Regions from separate parts of the Streptomyces sp. NBC_00057 genome, predicted to be linked through region 2. Evidence: riboswitches for the same ligand, from Rfam matches in the RefSeq annotation. Region 2 holds a riboswitch; each other region holds the start of a gene.
The links. Region 2 has a riboswitch for cobalamin ahead of OG953_RS05265 (CbtB domain-containing protein). Riboswitches for the same ligand answer to the same signal wherever they lie in the genome.

Region 1 (3,851 bases), 5.4 Mb from region 2:
GTCTCGCCGGCCGGGGCGTCCGCCGCCGTGCCCGGGTCGATGACCAGCGCGACCCGCTTGGTGCCGTCCTCGGCCGGGGTGTCCGCGCAGATCTTCGCGAAGCCGGGGGAGTGGCGCGGCTTCGCCGAGTCCTGGGAGTCCTCGCTCACCGAGAACCGGAAGCCCTGCACCGCGCCGTCGTCCGGCCGGACCAGGGACGGGCCCTGGGTGGCGTACGTCCAGCCGGTGCCGGAGCCCTCCCAGAACGACCAGTACCGGTACCCGGCCGCCTGGGCCGTCCCCGCGCCGAGCACGGCCAGGACGGCGCCCACCACCAGGAGAGCGGCGGCCCTTCCCGCCCGCCTCACAGCTGCTGGTTCTTCCGGCGGCCGCTGATCAGGAAGCCGGCGCCCGCACCGACGACGAGGCCGATGCCGACGTACCACCACACGCCGCCGATCACGTCGTCCCCGCTGTGGACCTGGTCCTTCTCCGTGGCCACGTACCCGGTGTCGGCGGACGGGTCGGGCGTCGTGATGGCCGCGGGGGCGGGACCGGTCGCGTTCAGCTTGTCGACCAGGTTGACGCCGCCGAAGTCGCGGGCGTCCGCGCCGGTCGCGTGCGCGGCGAGGGTGAGCTGCGCGTAGGCGGCGGGACCGTTCTGCTCGGCCCAGGCCGCGGAGTTCTTCTTCAGCCAGGCCACGGCCTTGGCCGCCTTGTCCTGGTGGCCCGCGGCCGACAGCGCGACGACCGCGTCCGCGGTGTTGCCGAAGTCGGGCTGCGGGGTGGAGTCGGTGGCGCCGGGCATCGGCGCCAGGTCGAGATGACCGTTGGTCGCGAGGGCGCCCGCGAGGAAGTGGGCGCCGTTCTGGGCTGCCTGCTCGGGTGTGAGCTCCGATCCCGGGTGGCAGCTGGGCGCCTTGACCGCGGCGTTGTCCCCGACGGCCAGGCCCTTGCCCATCGTGCCGAGCACGGCGGCCGCGGTGGCGTCCGCGTTGGCGGCGAGCTTCCCCTTCTTGTCGGGCTGGTAGGCGAAGGCGCCGCCGTCCTTGCCGCCGCACGGGATCGCGAGATCGATCAGTGCGTCGTAGGGGGTCTTGCCGCCCGGGGTCGTGATGTCCGCGATCCGCTGGCCCTGCCGGGCGAGGGCGCCGATCACCAGCGAGGTGGAGTTCGCGTCACTGGGGCTGCCCGCGGTGTAGCCCCAGCCGCCGTCCTCGTTCTGTACGGACTTCAGCCAGCGCACCGAGTTGTTCACGATGTCCCGGTGCCCGCCCACCTCGACGAGCGCCTGGACGGCGGCTGCGGTGGCATTGGTGTCCAGCACGGTCTTCTCGGTGCACGGCTGGGAGACATCGGGCCGGTACGAGGCGTAGGCGCCGTTGCCGCACTGCTGGGCGATCAGCCAGTCCACCGACTTCGTGGCGGGCGTGACGCCCTCGACCCGCTGGGCGAGGAAGGCCAGCGACTGCCGCCAGACACCGTCGTACGTGGGGTCCTTCGTCCCGTACAGCCCGGAAGGCAGTGCGACGGACGGCGAGGGTGACGGGGACGGCGCTGCGACCGCGACCGGGGCAGCGGCCGCACAGAGCACGGTGGCGGTGGCGGCGAGCATTGCTGCGCTGCGGCGTACGGTCATGGCGGGCGGGGCCTCTCCTGCGGGGGGAACCGGGCACAGGCACGCTCACGCACCAGGCTCCGGCTCCGTATACCTCGACGGTGCCGACCACCGGGGTTCCGGTGGTGCGAGCCGGTCACGACCGCGGACAGGGCATTCCGACTCACCGTCTCCTACGACGGTTCACGGCTGCGTGGTCAGTGCCGGATTTGCACCGGCTTCCCCCTGAACGGGCATGATGACGACTCGCACACTCTACCGGGACGCGGATTTCCCGGACCGGGGTGGGGAGGAGAGGCGGGGCAGCAGGCCGGCCCCTGATGATCGCCGGTGCGGCGGATGCCTGGCAGCGCAGCGGCGCTCGACCTGGTTGTCGGTCAGGACGGCCGCCTCGCGGTACAGAGTCGTCGCACCGGCCGCGTCGCCGGTCATCTGCACCAGGTGGGCGCGCGTGGCGCGTTCCCGTTGCCGGGTGAGAGGGTCCTGATCCAGTCCGTGGCGCCGGTTGAGGTCGTCGAGCAGCGCCAGCCCTCGGGCCGGTCCGTAGGCTTGGGCGACGGCGACCACCCGGCTCAGCCGCACCGGCGCGGTCGGGGTGAGCCGTTCCAGCCACAGGTACAGCATCGCGATCTGCGGCCAGTCCGTTTGTTCCGGCGTCGTGGCCGCCGCGTGCAGGGACGCGATCGCCGCCTGCAACTGGTACGGGCCCGTCTCGCGCCGGTTCCAGACGCCGTCGATCAGCTGGGTGCCCTCGCGGATGAGATCGCGATTCCACCGCGTGCGGTCCTGTTCGTCCAGCGGCACCAGCCCGCCGTCGTCGCCGGTGCGGGCCGCGCGCCGCGACTCGGTGAGCAACATCAGTGCCAGCAGGCCGGTCGCCTCGGCGCCATCCGGTACGGCGTCTCTGAGCATCCGGGTCAGCCGGATCGCCTCACCAGTCAGGTCGATGCGGGCGAGTTCGTCACCGGTGGAGGCCGTGTAGCCCTCGTTGAAGATGAGATAGAGCACCCGCATGACGGCGGTCGTCCGGCTGTGCCGGTCGGCGGCGGTCGGTGGGGTGAAGCGGGCCCCGGCGCGGGCCAGCCGCTGTTTGGCGCGGCTGATTCGGGTACCCATGGTGGTCTCGGTCGTTCCGTAGGCGTGCGCGATCTCGGCTGTCGTCAGGCCGCCGACCGCGCAGCGTGAGCGCCACCTGGGAGACCGGGCTCAGCGCGGGGTGGCAGCAGAGCAGCAGCAGGGTGAGGCCGTCGTCACTCTCCTGCGCAGGGCCCGCCCGGCGGGTCGGTTCCTGCATGGCCAGTTCGGCCATGCCCACTTCCTGCTCGCGCCGGCGCCGCGCCTGCTCGGAGCGGAGCAGAAAAGGGTTCTCGCGGCTACCTCGGAGTCGCCGGCCCGTTCTCGACACTTCTGTGCATGTGATGTGGATCACGCCGAGGGGGTGTCGAGAACCCGGACCCGGCCACGAGGTAACCAGCGGAACCCACCAAGGAGGACGAGATGTCTGAGACCAACCATCCGAGCGCCGAACTGAAGGCCCTGGACCGCCTGGTCGGCACCTGGGCGGTGACCGGCGGAGCCGAGGGAACCGTGCGGTACGAGTGGATGCCCGGCCGGTTCCTCCTGGAAGGTCGTTCTTTCTTGCCACCTGCGCCTGTTTCGCGTGGCGGGTGGACCTCAGCTCTTGACGGCCTCTGCGATCTGTAGGGCGGCCTGGGCGGGCGTGAGGTGCGTGGTGTCGACGACCTCGGCCTCGCCGTGCAGCCAGGTGCGGGCCGCCTCGGCGTAGGGCTCAAGGTGTTCGAGACGGAATGGGGAGGGGCCCATAAGAGTGTCCCTCTCGATGCGCCCGCGGAGGGTGTCTTGGTCGGCGTGGAGGACGAAGTGTCGTACCGGGATGGCATGTTGGGCGAGGCCCGTGCTGATCTCGCGCCAGTACTGCTCGACCAGGACAGTCATGGGGATCACCAGAGTGCCGCCGGTGTAGTCGAGTACGTGGCGGGCGGTCTCGACGACGAGCGGCCGCCACGGCGGCCAGTGCTGGAAGTTGCCCGTCCAGGGCAGCGCTGGCGTGATGTCCATGAGTGTCTCGCCGACCTTCTCGGCGTCGAACACCCGTGAATCCGGGATCAGTTGCTGCACGAGTGCACTGGTCGTCGTCTTGCCTGCGCCATGGGTGCCGTTGAGCCATACGATCATGGGACCCGACGCTAGCGCTGTACGGGCCGTGGGAACAGGCACAGCAGAAATCCGGTAC
Region 2 (3,851 bases):
CTGCCGAAGATGGAACCTTTCGCGGGCGAGCTGGTTGCCCAGGCACTGACGGAGGCGGGCGCCGACATCCGTACCGGAGTCTCGGCGACCTCTGTACGGCGCGCGGTCCCGGACGGCCCGGTCACCGTGGAGCTGAACAACGGAGAGCGCGTCGAGGCCGACGAGATCCTCTTCGCCACCGGCCGCGCCCCGCGCACCGACGACCTCGGCCTGGAAACGGTGGGCCTGAAGCCCGGATCCTGGCTCACCGTCGACGACAGCTGCCGCGTCGACGGCACCACCTGGCTCTACGCGGTCGGCGACGTCAACCACCGGGCGCTCCTCACGCACCAGGGCAAGTACCAGGCACGCATCGCGGGCGCCGCGATCGCCGCCCGCGCCGCAGGTGTGCCGCTGCTGGAGACCGGCCGCTGGGGCGCCCACGCGGCCACCGCCGACCACGCGGCCGTCCCCCAGGTCGTCTTCACCGACCCCGAGGCCGCAGCGGTCGGTCTCACCCTCGCCGAGGCCGAGGAGGCCGGCCACCGCGTACGCGCTGTCGATTACGACCTCGCCGCGGTGGCGGGCTCCGGCCTGTACGCGGACGGCTACCGAGGCCGGGCCCGCATGATCGTGGACCTCGGCCGGGAGATCCTGCTCGGTGTCACGTTCGTCGGGCCGGGCATCGGCGAACTGCTGCACTCAGCGACGATCGCGGTCGCGGGCGAGGTCCCCATCGACCGGCTGTGGCACGCGGTCCCCGCGTATCCGACGATCAGCGAGGTCTGGCTGCGCCTGCTGGAGGCGTATCGGGACGCGTAGGGCCCGGCCCGCCCGTCTCCAGCAGTTCCCCGGGCGGGGTGGCATCCGTACCGACCGCCACGACGGCCGCGAGCAGCGACTTCGTGTACGGATGCCACGGCGCGTCGAACATCTCCTCGGCCGTTCTCTCCTCCACCACGTCAGCGTCCTTCATCACCAGTACTCGGTCACTGATCCGCCGGATATCCGACAGATCGTGCGAGACGAACAACAGGGCCGCTCCCAGGTGCTGTTGGAGGTCGTCCAGCAGATCCAGGATCTGCGCCTGCACCGATGCGTCGAGCGCCGAGACCGGCTCGTCGCACACCAGGATGCCGGGGGAGGGGGCGAGGGCGCGGGCGATGGCGACCCGCTGGCGCCGGCCGCCGGAGAGCTGGTCGGAGCGGCGGCGGAGGTGCTCGGGACCGAGGCCCACCAGCCAGGAGTTCCAGCGTGCGGGCGGCCCGGTCCTCGTGGCGCGGGCGCCTGTCCGGCGGACAGGGCTAACCAGCTGCACCATCACAGTAGGCGCTGACCAGCGGTTCCGGCACGTCAGTTGTTCATACTGTGGGCCACGGGAGGACGTCAGTCCCCCGGAGCGGGGGACAGCGGCTGCCCACAGCGCAGGCTCCACCGTCCGGACCGACCGCTGAGCCCGGTCAGCGTCAGCGGGGCGACGTCCAGTCGCCAGAACGCCTCCGTCGGGAGAGCGAGCGCCCGTACGATCACCGCCCGCACCACCGCAGGCTCGACGACCCCCAACACACGGCGGCCCTCGTCGCCGTACAGGGGCTGCAGGGAATCCAGCCAGCGGCCGACCCTGGCGCAGAACTCCAGCAACGGTTCGCCGCCGTGCGGAGCCGCCGAAGGATCGGTCAACCAGGCCGACACCGCCTCCGGCTCGCTCCCGCTCACCTCCTCCAGCCGCCGCCCGTTCCACCGGCCCATGTCCCAGCAGCGGAGCGCGAGTTCGTGCTCGGCACGCAACCCCAGCGCGTCGGCGGTCCGGGCGCACCGTTCGGACGGCCCGCAGACATACCGGTCGGCCGCAGGCACCGCTGCCGCAGCGGCCCTGGCCCGCCGGACCCCAACAGCGTCGAGCGGCGCATCGCCGTCGAAGCGGGCCTCGCGCAGCGCGGCGTTGAGCGCCGGTGAGATCAACATCACCCTTACCGTCATGACCGGGTCAACTCCCTGAAGTCTGGCCCCTCAAGTGCGCCCACCATGGCATCCGGGCGTTCCGGCCCCGCCGACGGCACCATGGCCGCGCCTGCTCCCAGGCGGTATCGTCCGATGAGCATGACGAAGTGTGACGGAAGTCCGGTGAGAATCCGGCACGGTCGCGCCACTGTGAACCCGTACCCGTACGGGAAGTCAGACCCAGCACCTTCGTCTCAGGCACCACGAACGGGACGCGTGTTCCCTCAGGAGGTTCTGCCATGGCACAGAATGCTGCCCCCGCCGCCGCCGTACCGGCGATCACCCCCATCTCCCTGAAGGCCATTGCCCCTTGGGCGGTCTTCTTCGGCATCCTCATGCTCGTACTGCTGTACTTCGTCGGCGCCGAGCAGGGCGCCACCGCGGTCATCTCCGGCGAAGGTGTCCACGAGTGGGTCCACGACGGCCGCCACCTCCTCGGCTTCCCCTGTCACTGACGTACCGTCCGATCCAGGGGAAATCCTCATGAACTCCATATCTGTCAGAGCCCTGCTCGTCCGTGGCATGCTGGCCGGCCTCGCCGCGGGCGCGCTCGCTCTGGTCGTCGCCTACTTCCTCGGCGAGTCCCGGGTGGACGCGGCCATCGCTCTCGAAGAGGCGCACAGTCATGACCACGGCGGCGGCGAGGAACTCGTCAGCCGCACCATGCAGTCCACCGCCGGCCTTGCCACCGGTGTGCTCGTCTTCGGTGTGGCGATCGGCGGCATCGCCGCCCTCGTCTTCTGTTACGCCCTCGGCCGGATCGGCAGATTCGGCCCGCGGGCCACGGCCGCCCTGATCGCGGGTGCGGCCCTGCTGGCGGTGTACATCGTGCCGTTCCTGAAGTACCCGGCCAACCCGCCGGCCGTCGGCAACCCCGACACGATCGGCCGACGCACTGCCCTGTTCTTCCTGATGGTCGCCCTCAGCGTGCTGCTGGCCGTCGCTGCCGTCATCTTCGGCAAGCGGCTGGCTCCACGCCTGGGCAACTGGAACGCGACGATCACCGCATCCGCCGCCTACGTCGTCGTGATCGGGTTCGCCTACGCGTTCCTGCCCTCGTTCAACGAGGTCGGAAAGGACTTCCCGGCCGGCCTGCTGTGGGAGTTCCGCCTGGCCACGCTCGCCGTGCAGGCCACTGCCTGGATCACCTTCGGCCTCGTCTTCGGCTGGCTGACGGAACGGCTTCTCGTACCGAGGACCGACTCCGTCAGGACCGGAAACGCCGCGGCGAACCGGGCTGCCACCGCGGTCGGCTGACCGACGCACCACTGTCCAACAGAAGACATCGGAACCCGCCGGGAGCTTCCCGGCGGGTTCCGTCGTCGTGCCCTGCGCAGCCGAGCCGGCGGCTGTACGTACCCGCAAGGGGCCGGGCGACCGGGGACTCACTCCTCGGTCCGTTGCTCCCAGTCGATCCGGTAGTGCTTCAGCAGCGCGTCCTCCTTCACCGGCCGTGCATACGCCACCGGCCGCGGCCCTCGAGTCCCATCAGATCCTCACCCGGGACCTGGAACGGGCCGCGGCTGTGGGCGGGCTGCGCCTGGCCCCCGAACTGGCCGCGCAGATGGTGATGTCGGCCAATGTGGGCGTGGCGCTGACGCTCGTCGCCCGCCCCGCGACCTTCGGCGACGCGAGCGTGTCACGGCGGGTACGCGACGCCGTGCATGCCGCGGTCTTCACCTCGGATGTGTCCGGTGCTTCCGCCGACGCGGACGACACGGGGGCCGCCGTGTCCGAGGCCCACGTGCCGTCCGCCGCGGCCCGGCTGAACGCGCTGCTGCGGCAGTCGCCGGATCCGGCACTCGGTGCGGCCGAGGGCGCCCTCCTGACGGAGTGGCTGAACCGCCTGTCGAACGCCCACGCGAGCGCTA
Region 3 (3,851 bases), 2.2 Mb from region 2:
GCTCCCAGTCGATGCCACCGTCGGCGACGAACGCACCGAGGTTCACCGAACCCAGGTTGCAGACGGCCGTCTCGCCGTCATCGGTGACTTCGAGGATCTCGGTGCACAGATTCGACGAGTGGACGACGCGGCCCGGCTCGGCGGTCTGGTTCGCGGTCCGGTTGGAGGCGTCCTTGAACGTCATCCAGCCCTGGCCGGTCTGCGCGAGGGTGCGCATCATCCGGCCGTACAACTCACGGGCCGGCATCGACTTGCGGGCCAGCCCCTTGGCCTCGGCTGCGCGGTACGCGGCGTCGAACTCCTCGCCCCACAGGTCGACCAGCTCGGGCACGTCCGCCGGGGAGAACAGCGACCAGTCGCCGTCCGCGTCGACCCGGCGCATGAACTCGTCCGGGATCCAGTGCGCCAGGTTGAGGTTGTGCGTACGCCGCTGGTCCTCACCCGTGTTGTCGCGCAGCTCCAGGAACTCCTCGATGTCCGCGTGCCAGGTCTCCAGGTAGACGGCGGCGGCGCCCTTGCGGCGGCCACCCTGGTTGACCGCGGCGACGGAGGCGTCGAGCGTCTTCAGGAACGGCACGATGCCGTTGGAGTGCCCGTTGGTGCCGCGGATCAGTGAACCGCGGGCGCGGATGCGGGAGTACGAGAGACCGATGCCGCCCGCGTGCTTGGAGAGCCGCGCCACCTGGTGGTAGCGGTCGTAGATCGAGTCGAGCTCGTCGAGCGGGGAGTCCAGCAGATAGCAGGAGGACATCTGCGGATGCCGCGTGCCGGAGTTGAACAGGGTCGGCGAGGACGGCAGGTAGTCGAGCCGGCTCATCAGCCCGTACAGTGCCGCGACTTCGTCCAGGGCGCGCTTCGAGTCGTCCTCGGCGAGCCCGGCCGCGACGCGCAGCATGAAGTGCTGCGGCGTCTCGATGACCTGGCGGGTGTGCGGGTGACGCAGCAGATAGCGGCTGTGCAGGGTCCGCAGCCCGAAGTAACCGAAGCGGTCGTCGGCGCCGTCGGTCAGTGAACGCTCCACCAGCGCGTCGAGCGCGGCCGCGTGCAGCGCGACGAACTCGGCGGTACGGTCCGCGATCAGGCCCTCTCGGTGCCCGACGGCCACCGAGGCGGAGAAGGAGACCACGCCCTGACCCGCCGCCTCGTCCGCGATGGTGCGGGTCAGCAGCCTGGCCGCGAGCCGGGAGTAGGCAGGGTCCTCGGAGATCAGCCCCGCGGCGGCCTCCGTGGCCAGCGAGCGCAACTCTGCCTCGTCCGACCGGGCGTTACGGCCGCGCAGCGCGGCGGCGGCGACGCGACCGGGGTCGGTGTCGGGCAGATCGACGGTGAGGTCGGTCAGGGTCCGCAGCAGTGCGGTCCCCGGTCCGTCGTGTGCGGTTCCCTCGGACTCGGCCGCTTCGGACACGGCGACTGAAGCCGGATCGGCTGGCGCGATGGTCACGTGGTGCTCTCCCTCGCTCGGCTCGGGGCCGGCGGGGAGCGGGGCAGCCGGGCAGAGGCGGGCCCGCGTCGGGCAGCACTCATTGCGGCGTCCACCGGCCCATCCGCGAGGCCCGGACGTCTGGCATCCGGTTCGGTCGAGCCGGATGCGCTGTCGGCAGGTCCTCGGACTTACTTGCGGGTGCACAAAAGTGCACCGAATACACCGTTGCGGGACAGTTCCGGATTCGCACCGGATTTCCCTGCGGCGACAGCGAGCACGAGCATACATGTGGGGGCCGCTGGATGGGACGGCCCCCACATGTTGTGTCGCGCAGTAGAAGTCGAGCCCACAGGACTAGCCGTGAGATCCCCTGTCGGAGCAGGCGGACGGCCCGCCACGCCCCGCTGAAGGGGGCGCGACGGGCCGTCATCCGGCCGTGGGAGCGGTCGTCAGTGGCCGCCGCCCGGGGCCCCCGCCGTGGCCGGCGGGAGCTCCGCCCGGACGCCCGGGTCGCCCGCGTCGGCCGTGTAGTCGGCCGGGGAGGTCTCGTCGGTCCCGGCGGGTGCCTTCACGGCGTTCAGGACGAGGGTGAGCACCACCGTCACCACCACGTTCAGCGCGAACGCGGTCAGACCGATGTAGCCGATCTCGCCGATGCCCGGGATCTCCTTGGACGACCCGCCGAAGTGCGCCTGGGTCGGGCTGGCGACCCCGTACGCGGCCACCGTCCCGTACACCATGCCGACCGCCCAGCCCGCGAGCAGTGCCCAGCGGTGGAACCAGCGGGTGAACAGGCCGCCGACCAGGGCCGGCATCGTCTGGAGGATCCAGATCCCGCCGAGCAGCTGGAAGTTGATCGCGACCGTCTTGTCCATGGTGAGGACAAAGGCGAGCGCGCCGACCTTCACCAGCAGCGACACCAGCTTGGAGACCTTGGTCTCCTGTTCCGGGGTCGCGTCCGGCTTCAGGAAGTCCTTGTAGATGTTGCGGGTGAAGAGGTTCGCCGCGGCGATCGACATGATCGCGGCGGGCACCAGAGCGCCGATGCCGATGGCGGCGAACGCGACCCCCGCGAACCAGTCGGGGAACATGTTCTCGAACAGTTGGGGGATGGCCAACTGCCCGTTGTCCACCTTGATCCCGGCGGCGATCGCCATGAAGCCGAGCAGCGCCAGCAGGCCCAGCATCAGCGAGTACAGCGGCAGGATCGTGGTGTTGCGCCGGATCACATTGCGGCTGCGGCTGGAGAGCGTCGCCGTGATCGAGTGCGGATACATGAAGAGCGCCAGCGCCGAGCCCAGGGCCAGTGTGGCGTAACCCCATTGGCCCGCTTCACCCGGCGCGAGCGCGCCGCGCGGCTTGCCGGTTGCCGGGTTGGTCTGGGAGAACGCATCGCCCGCCTTGGCGAAGATGTCGTCGAAGCCGCCGAGCTTGATCGGGATGTAGATGATCGCCACTACGATGACCAGGTAGATCAGTCCGTCCTTGACGAACGCGATCAGCGCCGGCGCCCGCAGACCGGACGAGTAGGTGTACGCGGCGAGCACCGCGAACGCGATCAGCAGCGGCAGGTCCTTGACGAACCAGTGGGTGTTCTCTCCACCGCCCACGCCCATCACGTCCAGCACGGCCTGGATGCCGACGAGTTGGAGTGCGATGTACGGCATCGTGGCCAGGATGCCCGTGACGGCGACCGCCAGCGAGAGCCCCTTCGAGCCGAAGCGCCCGCGGACGAAGTCCGAGGTGGTCACGTACCCGTGCTTGTGCGAGACCGACCACAGGCGCGGCAGGAAGGTGAAGATCAGCGGGTACACGAGGATCGTGTACGGCACGGCGAAGAAGCCTGCCGCGCCCGCCGCGTAGATCGCCGCGGGAACGGCGACGAAGGTGTACGCGGTGTACAGGTCGCCGCCGAGCAGGAACCAGGTGACCCAGGTGCCGAACGAACGTCCGCCCAGGCCCCATTCGTCGAGGCTGGCGTCGTTCTCGGCCTTCCGCCAGCGCGCCGCCAGGAAGCCCATGACCGTGACGGCCAGGAAGAAGAAGATGAAGACGCCGAGCGCGACGCCGTTCACGCCGTCCTTCATGCCGAAGCACCCCCCTTGCGGGCGCGCTGGTCACGCTGCCACAGCTTGTACGCGATCACCGTGAGTGCGGTGGAGATCAGCACCCAGAGCATCTGGTACCAGTAGAAGAACGGAATGCCGATGAAGGTGGGGTCCACCTTCGCATACGAACTCACCCAGAGCATCGCCACGAACGGCGCGATGAGACAGAGGGCGATGACCACCCGCACGGGTGTGACTGTGGGCGGTTTTCCTTCTGGGTCTGCTGGCATACGGCGACTCCGTCCCCTCGCTGATCACCTGGTGTAATGCGCAGGAAATCTAGGGGAGGCTTCCGGTCACCGTCACCCCCTGTCCGCATT

Region 1: linked by a shared signal. The riboswitch ahead of OG953_RS30070 (prenyltransferase/squalene oxidase repeat-containing protein) and the one ahead of OG953_RS05265 (CbtB domain-containing protein) in region 2 are both predicted to bind cobalamin.
Region 3: linked by a shared signal. The riboswitch ahead of OG953_RS14785 (ribonucleoside-diphosphate reductase subunit alpha) and the one ahead of OG953_RS05265 (CbtB domain-containing protein) in region 2 are both predicted to bind cobalamin.

What each region holds. Positions count from the first base shown of each region.
Region 1 is NZ_CP108256.1:6,395,838-6,399,688, forward strand. It holds gene OG953_RS30065 (SCO2322 family protein) at 1-347, opposite strand, end outside; gene OG953_RS30070 (prenyltransferase/squalene oxidase repeat-containing protein) at 344-1,618, opposite strand; cobalamin riboswitch at 1,727-1,862, opposite strand; gene OG953_RS30075 (RNA polymerase sigma factor) at 1,853-2,713, opposite strand; gene OG953_RS30080 (hypothetical protein) at 3,095-3,301, shown strand; gene OG953_RS30085 (ATP-binding protein) at 3,272-3,793, opposite strand.
Region 2 is NZ_CP108256.1:1,045,057-1,048,907, reverse strand. It holds gene OG953_RS05280 (dihydrolipoyl dehydrogenase family protein) at 1-801, shown strand, start outside; gene OG953_RS05275 (ATP-binding cassette domain-containing protein) at 755-1,300, opposite strand; gene OG953_RS05270 (histidine phosphatase family protein) at 1,366-1,959, opposite strand; adenosylcobalamin (AdoCbl) riboswitch at 2,082-2,174, shown strand; gene OG953_RS05265 (CbtB domain-containing protein) at 2,220-2,435, shown strand; gene OG953_RS05260 (CbtA family protein) at 2,464-3,237, shown strand; partial or broken gene OG953_RS05255 (TetR/AcrR family transcriptional regulator) at 3,425-3,838, shown strand; gene OG953_RS05250 (tetratricopeptide repeat protein) at 3,849-3,851, opposite strand, start outside.
Region 3 is NZ_CP108256.1:3,214,202-3,218,052, reverse strand. It holds gene OG953_RS14785 (ribonucleoside-diphosphate reductase subunit alpha) at 1-1,441, opposite strand, end outside; cobalamin riboswitch at 1,579-1,720, opposite strand; gene mctP (monocarboxylate uptake permease MctP) at 1,873-3,510, opposite strand; gene OG953_RS14775 (DUF3311 domain-containing protein) at 3,507-3,761, opposite strand.